DNA from 2 places in the Paenibacillus sp. MB22_1 genome. Region 1 is predicted to be linked to the other one. Evidence: riboswitches for the same ligand, from Rfam matches in the RefSeq annotation. Region 1 holds a riboswitch; the other holds the start of a gene.
The links. Region 1 has a riboswitch for cyclic di-GMP ahead of ACL02P_RS11630 (sensor histidine kinase). Riboswitches for the same ligand answer to the same signal wherever they lie in the genome.
Positions count from the first base shown of each region.

Region 2: linked by a shared signal. The riboswitch ahead of ACL02P_RS12605 (anti-repressor SinI family protein) and the one ahead of ACL02P_RS11630 (sensor histidine kinase) in region 1 are both predicted to bind cyclic di-GMP.

Region 1 covers NZ_JBLADV010000002.1:10,803-15,184, reverse strand. Annotated here, with positions in the region: tRNA gene ACL02P_RS11665 (tRNA-Met) at 1-60, shown strand, start outside; tRNA gene ACL02P_RS11660 (tRNA-Asp) at 96-172, shown strand; tRNA gene ACL02P_RS11655 (tRNA-Lys) at 199-274, shown strand; tRNA gene ACL02P_RS11650 (tRNA-Gly) at 291-365, shown strand; tRNA gene ACL02P_RS11645 (tRNA-Arg) at 375-448, shown strand; tRNA gene ACL02P_RS11640 (tRNA-Leu) at 736-819, shown strand; gene ACL02P_RS11635 (GNAT family N-acetyltransferase) at 1,092-1,304, shown strand; cyclic di-GMP riboswitch class I at 2,186-2,271, shown strand; gene ACL02P_RS11630 (sensor histidine kinase) at 2,378-3,910, shown strand; gene ACL02P_RS11625 (LuxR C-terminal-related transcriptional regulator) at 3,798-4,382, shown strand, end outside.
Region 2 covers NZ_JBLADV010000002.1:206,974-211,355, forward strand. Annotated here, with positions in the region: gene dnaI (primosomal protein DnaI) at 1-443, opposite strand, end outside; gene ACL02P_RS12600 (DnaD domain protein) at 481-2,031, opposite strand; gene ACL02P_RS12605 (anti-repressor SinI family protein) at 2,234-2,407, opposite strand; cyclic di-GMP riboswitch class I at 2,447-2,531, opposite strand; gene ACL02P_RS12610 (hypothetical protein) at 2,993-4,252, shown strand; gene sipW (signal peptidase I SipW) at 4,254-4,382, shown strand, end outside.

The sequences.
Region 1 (4,382 bases):
GCCCGGTAGCTCGTCGGGCTCATAACCCGAAGGCCGCAGGTTCAAATCCTGCCCCCGCAATTATCCTCTTCAAGAGGATGGCATTATTCTCGTGTGGAGCCGTGGTGTAGAGGCCTAACATGCCTGCCTGTCACGCAGGAGACCGCGGGTTCGAATCCCGTCGGCTCCGCCATTTATCTTCTTAGTTAAGACTTGTACGAGCCATTAGCTCAGTTGGTAGAGCACCTGACTTTTAATCAGGGTGTCGAAGGTTCGAGTCCTTCATGGCTCACCAGTTTCATATTTATTATGCGGACGTGGCTCAGCGGTAGAGCATCGCCTTGCCAAGGCGAGGGTCGCGGGTTCGATTCCCGTCGTCCGCTCCATCTTAATACGCGCCCTTAGCTCAGCTGGATAGAGCGTTTGACTACGAATCAAAAGGTCAGGAGTTCGAATCTCTTAGGGCGCGTTCCCTTTGCCGGTGTGGCGGAATTGGCAGACGCGCGCGACTCAAAATTGTACGCGCCTTGTGTTTTGCGCGTAAAACCGTTCCGTTCCTTGATATATAAGGTTTTTCCAAAGAGGGCACCGCGCTTTTGTCGGTAGACCCGCACCAAACTCCCCAAAATTCAGCCGATTTTGGAAGACCGCGCTTTTGTTAAGATGTTACGCGGTCGAGTTGTACGCGGCTGGTGTGTCGAGGATAACTCGATGTAGTATGCAAGTCAAGCAAGGCGAATTGAATATTTTTACTTTGCCGGTGTGGCGGAATGGCAGACGCGCTCGACTCAAAATCGAGTGGGGAGACCCGTGGAGGTTCGAGTCCTCTCACCGGTACCATATACTTAAAACAAAAACCCTGATCGTTGAATAATTCAATGATCAGGGTTTTCTTTGCATTTAAAGTAAATAATCAGCAGGGAGTACAACGCTTGTTCGCATATACCTAAGGAGCCGAAACTTATTCATTAAGACCCGATTTCTTGAAGCGATGTAACCTTTACAGGTTTTAAGCGGCACGGTTGCTTTCTCTATTTTTGGAATAATGATCATGTTGTTTTGCTGTCGTTACGGGAGCGGAGATTGGTGTTATTTCATTGGTCCCTGAGCGGATGGGAATTGGGACAAAAGTGATCGAGTGGTTAAAAAATTATGCCCAAAACAAAGGTTTTGACCGAATTTGTATCGAAAATGCCAACACGGATGCGAGTATTGGATTGGCAAGGAAATTGGGCTTCACTAATGTCCCTAATAGTCCAATTATTCAAGAGGTTCTTAAAACAGAGGAGTCGCCTGACTATCATTTACTGATAGTAAGATCATAAGTTCTTTTTAGTTAGTCCAGACTCAAAAAGTACCCCCAACTTCGAGAAGTTGGGGGCTCTAGTGTTTACTTTGATTATTTTTGTAATCTTCCGATCTTTTAAACATCCTCAGCCTAAATATTACGATACGCAATTCTTTCTTCAGTAAACTTGTAACTGTTGGCCAACTCAGAACTTGATTCCGATCGATCTCTCCCGTTTGAGTTGTTTTACAACATTATTCTATGGTTAGATACCTAGTCTGTATCCGGCGAATGCCTATAGTCAAACGCCCTTTTTATGATTTATTTGATACATAATTCAGATTCGCTGACGCCTACAGGTCGGCGAATCAGCCCAAGATATTGGGACTATTCGAAACTTGCGTACGGATGGCCTGTTACAGAAAAAACAAAGAGCCCCAAGCCAAAAGGGCGAGGGGTTAAAAAGCAGGTGACGTTCTTTGCTTCTAATTTATGTATGAACGTTTGCACATGTTACAAAAAACTAAAAGACACTGCTGTTCGATACCTATATTTCCAATTCGAATGAATGTGACCCAAAATGAAAATAAATAAGGAAAGTTTTAGCAACTATATTCTCGCAAAAGTTGGAATCTTCTAGTATAATATGTCTATAAAGCGAGGATTAGACAGGAATTTGGACTATATTTTCCGGCTCGGTTATTAGGATAAAGGTCCGTTTTTCGGTCGAAACTGTGCTTCTAGTACTTTTCCTATAGTAAGACTGAAAAAGAGGAGGGATCTGAGGTCAAATCTATGTAGGTAGTACCTGGTGGCTGTTAAATGACATTATGAGGTCAGGTGAAGGATTCGAACATCGCCATGGACGAATGGGTTATGAATTATTCTCCTATTGGTTGTCCAAATAAATATGAGCTGAAGGAAAAATGGCAAACCCGCTCGAAAGACGGGGACGCAAAGCCACGGGTCTGCGGCCGTAAGGCTATGATCGCCGGGTTACCCTAAAAGGCAGGCTTCCGGAGAAAAGGCACGTTTAGGGTACGTGTCTTTTTTGTCGTCTATGTCCGATTCCGAATAAGCCGAGGAACCTCATCGAGGGAGGGAACTGAAGTGGTGCTTGTACTGTCATTATTGCTGATGACCGCCATTCTGCTATTCGCCCATCCGAGAAGAGAGCCAAATCGTTGGGCCGGTTCAGTCGCTTTTTTCTCTGTACTCGGAGAGTTGACTATCGCCATAGATGAGAAGATAATTCCCGTATTTGTCCCCTTGGCAAATGGTCCAATTATAGCCGGATTAGAGTGGGTAAAAGGTTTTTTTTACTTCTTAGCCTTATACTTGCCTCCCTATTCATTATTGATGTTCAGCTTGAGCTATGCGGGGTGGTTTCAACGGCGAAAGAGTTGGAAGCGCTCCATAATCGTTGGGGCACTGATACCGGTTCTGATCATGTTTCTTCTACCTTCAGAGGCTTCACGTGATACACGGATACCGTTCTGGGCAATGATTTATTACGCTACCGCAGCAGTGCCATGCTTGAGGTTGGCATACCGTGAAGTTGATGAGAGGATCAGGCAGCAACACCGTGTGGTCTGTTGGATTGTTGTACCGTCGATCGGTTTTGTACTGCTTTTCGATTATATTCTGCCTTTGCTCCAATTCCACCCGCCCTTTGATACCAAACGTGCTGGTTTAGCAGCCGTGTGCATTTGCTTTTTTGTATTTGTTGTACGTTACGGTGTATTGGGCGTCCGAATCCGATTGGAGAAGTATTCCACATCCCCAGAGCCATATGGGGAGACTCCGCTTACATTTCAATTCTATCATGCTTTAAAAAGTGAACTTGGAAAAATACAGATTGCAGCCAGACGTATATTTTATCTTGCCCAACGAACCAAGCAACAGGAATTGTATCGGGATACATCTCATTTGATCGATGCTACCGAGCGGATTATGGCAATAGCTTTCCGTTTTCGTAATTCATCACAACAGTTGGTATTGTACGAGCAGTCATGCATTATAAATGAACTCGTTGAGCAACTATTGAATAGCTTGACGGGAGAATTTTGCAGCAAGAATCTTATCGTCCGAAAAAAATTGGATGAATCGATTGTTTTGCATTGTGATTCTGTTCACGTGCAGCAAGTCATGAAGAACCTCTTCTATAATGCCATTGAAGCGATGTCCGAAGGAGGGTGTCTGACAATAACATCGAGACTGTCGCAAGAAACGCTGGATATCTCTGTTCGTGATTCCGGTTGCGGCATCGCTCCGGAAGCAATGCCGTATATTTTTGAACCTCATTTTACAACCAAGTCGAACGAAGAGAACGATGGATTGGGTTTATTCTACAGTCATGAAGTCATGCGTCACCATCAAGGATCCATCGAGGTACAAAGTCTAATCGGAATCGGTACGACATTTACGCTTCATTTTCCCATCCAAAGAGTCATTCGTCATTCACCGCCATTGAACCGATGGGAGGGAGACCATGAGCAAGATCAAAGTATTATTGGTGGAAGACGATCCGGTGTGGAACGAATATATATCCGAAACGGTGAATCGAGAACCAGATTTGTTTTTGGTCGGAACGGCTCGGACGAAAGTCAATGCAATTCGCATTGTCAGTATGTTAGACATTGATGTGGTACTATTGGATGTAGTGTTGGATGGGAAAAAGGCAGACGGGCTTGACGCAGCGCTCGAAATTGTCTACATGAGTAAGGCGAAAGTCATCATGCTTACGGTATTAGACCAGGCAGAGATCGTTTCCGAGGCGTTCGGCAACGGTGCTTTCAATTATATTGTCAAAACGGCGCTCGAAGATATTCCGGAGGCAATTCGAGCTGCACATTCGGGACTATCCTCCATTCATGCTTCGGCTGCAGGCGTGCTTCGATCCGAATTTGTTCGAATGAAGCAACAAGAAATGCGCCAAAATTTGACGCGAACCGAAGTTGAAATCCTCCGTTTTATTCATAATGGTCATACCCGTTCCGCAATTGGGGAACATTTGCATATAACGGAAAGTACGGTCAAAAAGCATGTAAACCGAGTGATTCGAAAATTAAAGGTTCACACCGGTAGAGAAGCTGCCAAAAAAGCAAAATTGAAA
Region 2 (4,382 bases), 200 kb from region 1:
GCCGGCGCACGCATGGCATCCTTCGTCATGATTTCCACTTCGTCATAACCGGCTTCCAGCGCCCGCTCATCCACATAAAAGCTATGAATCCGTTTCTTGACGGACAATTCGCGCTCATATTGCAGTTGCTTGGGGCATGGCACCTGACGATCTACAAGCTGCGGGCTCCCGCCCACCTGCTCGACCGTCAGCTTCGTGAAATGGCCGGGGAAATCGTTGGGACATTGCTCCAAGCCCGGGCAGTTGGCGCAGTGCTTGCTGTCGTTGATGTATTGATACAGCTTGGCCATCCCGCGCGTCAGCTGCTCCTGTTCCAGCTCCGGATGTTGGTCCCGGAGTTCCCTTACCAGCGGGTCATTCATCAGACGTGCGGTCAGCTCCTCGGAGCGTTGTTTGAATTGCGTGCTTTTCATCTGCGTAAGCAGTTCCCCAAGTGATTCCATTGGTTGTGTCACCTTCCTTCCCCAAGCCTAAACGGATTCAGACTTCTTTTTTATGCTTTCCGGATTGCATGCGTTCCGCCATCTTAATCAGCTCAGCAAATTCTTCTTCCGATACGGCGGTCTCCTGGCCAGTCCGTTCCACAATCGGGATTTCCGGCTTCGGCTTCGCTCCCCGGCTGCCGTAGGTTCGCGCCCGTCCTCCACCGGAGGCGGCGCCGCCCGCCTTCTCCTTGACCTTCTCCTTCACCTTCGATTGGTCGCGGATATATTGTACGGCCTGCTCATACGTGTTGATCTGCTTAAGCAGCATGTTGGCTGCGATCGCATCGATGAAATTGCGATTGATCCGCTGCTCCCCGCCAGAAGTGAGCAAAGACATCAAATAATGGATCAGTACGTTGATTACTTCGCCGGGCAGCTTGTAGTTCAAATCGATTTTCTCAAAAATGTCCAGCAGGTTGTCCGGAATCGATCCCGGAAAGAACGTCTTCAGTAACCGGGTATACGGCTCATTGCGAAGCATCATATTATATTGGTGAATATCGCATTTGCTTTGGAATTGCGGCGGTACGTCAACGTAATACTCCATCTGTACCGCAACCTCCTCGGCCACGTTCCCCGCTTGAGCGGAAGCGGCCGCCGCTTTCGGCTCCTCGCCGCGCAACGCGACGATTTTGCCGTAAGCTACCTCGCGTTCCTCCTGACGGCGCTTGCCTTGGCGGAACTGCAGGTTGGCCTTGTGCTGGAGTGCATCCAGCAGAATCCCGCCGCCCGGATCAAAGACGCCGTCTTCATCCAGCAGCCGGCAAATATCCTGGACGCTTAAATCGTACTTGCGGGCAACATAATTCACCACGCCCATCCCTTCCGGGTCAAAGCGAAGCGCCTCAACGAAGGAGCGATTCTGGGACTCACGCGGAAAACGCAGGATGATGTCCGCATAGTTGATCGCATCCTCTTCCAAAGCCAGCTTGAGCCCCGGCTGCCTGGCGATCGACGTCTCGGCAATCGCCTGCTCCAGCTCGTAATCAATGGAATGGGTGTTCAGCTCAAAGATCTCATAGAACGGAACCGTAATATTTTCCTTATTCAGGCCAACCCCTGACCACGCCTCCGGTTCTCCGCGGAACAACTGCTCCCGCAGAGACAGGACCGCGAATTTCCCGATCTTGTCTCGTAGCAGCAAAGTCAGGTGCTGGGTCCGGAAAAATTCCGCCGGCGCCAGCGGTGCCTGAAGCTCATATTCGTAGATATAATCGTCGCTGTCCGGAACATAGAGCCGGTTCGTCTGAAGCAGCCCCACCGCCTCCAACCGGGAAGTCTGCTCGATGAGAAACTTCCGCCCTTTCTCGCTTGGATCGAGGCCAAGGGTCAGGAACAGCTTCCGCTGCTGCTCGACGTCCGAATATCCAACCTGCTCCTGAGGAACATGCTCTACCAGCAGCCGGTACAGCGAAATCGCGAACGCCCCGACCATCGGTTGATAGATCAAACCTAGCATTTTGCCATCGACGGGACTGAGTCCGAAGTCACGGTATACGCAATAACGGTGATTTTCGGTAAAATGCAGCATGTTGTTCATGCGCACGGCTTCATCGCTCCTTCCCTATCACGTACAAATAGACTTCCTCTATTTTAGCATAAAAGACGCCGTCCTGAATCGCCCCCAGCTTACAAAAATCTCCCTTTTTCTTCCTGAGCCTCGCCGGGACAATGTTTTACGCCGGAATAAGCACAAAAAAGAACCGTCCCCCTGATGGGGCGGCCCTTTACTCCCTCTTCTTTATCATCTATTTGTTATGTAAATGCCACTCTTTTAAATAAGGGCGATCTCCGGCTAAAAAACGCCGAACCTCATCAATGGAGACCCCCTCCTCCTTTGCCATGGCGAGCAAAATCACCCATTCCGGGTCAACGTTTCCGGGGAACCGATCATAAGAAATAACCTGGGCGGACTTCTTCAACAACAATCTCCTCCTAAGATCATTATTTTGGTTTTGTCCCCAGGCAGTCCAGCCATCTTAGTATTCCTACCTTAGATCTGAGACTTTGTGCCCCTGCTTTTCAACAGGTTTACCCTTATCTGGTGCTTCTGATGCCAATGGATCTCCTTAGTCAGTATGCATCTTGGTACTTATTATAACGTCTCAAATTTGAAAAGTATGTCATTCCACGTAAGTTCGGCATACCGTTTTCATCGAAAAGGTTAGCTTTTTTTGTTTAATCCCTAATGTTCTTGTCATATTGAACCACCGCTTGTCAAGTACTAGGAATTGTTTCTTATAGAGAACAATAAATCGTGAAATCCCGTGAATTAGTCAGATTTTTAAAGAAAACAATAGATAAATGTTCTTTATTAAGAACAAATCACTGGATTTGCGCCTTTCCTAACGTTAACCATTTCAGGTATATTCAAATCACGGTGTTTGTTCTTAATAACGAACATATTAACGAACATAACGGACCATACCTAGAAAGGAGCGACTATTCTGCGAAGATCCCGAGCTGAAGTAATCCGTAAACTACGCAAAAAACGGAAGAAGCAAAACATGGTCAAATCGCTGCAGTCCGGATTAATTCTCTCAACTCTGCTCTTGTGGACTTCTCAGCAGGTTGGCACAACCTTCGGCGAATTCACCAGCACACGCGAAGATAACACGGAAATCAAGGCGTGCCGAGTCTTTCCAAGCCAAATCGAAAGCCAGCTCGCGATGTTGGCCGAGCATTTGAACCGAGCCGCTTCCTTAAAAGGGAGACTTATCGGAGCAAGCCTAATCCGCGCTTCGATAGATACAACAACTCCGATCTCGTCTCCGGCTCTTCCGAATGCGAGTGATCCGGCCACCAGTCTTCCGCTGCCCCCGTCTTCAACCGATGCGGTGTACTCCAGCGGCGACGGACCGGTCAGCTCGGAAGGTTCCGCAGATTTCTCCGCAAGCCTGCAGCTGGACGCAGCCGAAGGCTTATCGGCACGGATTAGCGAGCTGAACGCCACAATCCAGCAGCTGCAGCAGCAACTGGCGCTGAATCAGTCCACTTGGCAAGAGCTGGTGCAGGAAATCACGGCAGCGACCGCCGTGATTCAAGGGCTACTGACTTCATTAAACGGCCTGGAGCCGAATTGTGCCGAGCTCACGCAAACTACGGTGCTTGACCGGATTGCGGATCTCCTGAAGGGCAGCAGTTTGCTATCCGGCCCGCTTCGCGGGACGTTACAGGAGATCTTAAGCTACCTGCGCTCCGTCCATCAATCTGAGTTTAGCCTCTCGACCAACGGCTTTGTTGCTATCGCTTTTGCCAGCCCGTTTTCGTCCCGGTCGGCCGATGATTTAAGTGCCCTCAGCGATCCGGTCGCCGGCGAAGAGCGCACGTACTTTGAGAGCGTACATGCTTCTCTGGAATCGGCAATCGCAGGCTTAACTGCCGAGATTTCCAGTCTCGAAGCGCAGCGGGCTCAACTGTTGGCAGAAGCGGAAGCACAGCGGCTGGCGGAGCTGGAACGATTAAAGCAGTTGGAGGAAGAACCCCCTCCGACGGTGGGCGATTCCGGTGATGGAGCAGTCCAACCTCCTGCAGAAGAAGATGGTGTTGCAGAGGATGAATCTGCAACCCTTCCGCCGGATGCGCCGGCTAGCAGCGGCACACCGGGGCTAGAACCTCTGCTGCCCCCCGAGCAGCCAAATCCATTGGACAGTCTTATCCTGACGAAACCGGAGGATGAACTGCCCATCGATTTGAACGACGACGGGGATGAAGAGGATGACGATGACGAGAATGAGGACGCGATTCCTTCAGAAGTAGGTGAATAACATGCGTATTCGTAAATGGTTAGGAAACGCGCTGACGTTCCTGATGGCGGTTGCCTTTTTTACCGTGGCAGGCTCGGTGGTCCTCTCAAAGATTTCCGGCAGCGAACCGAACTTCTACGGCTATCAGCTG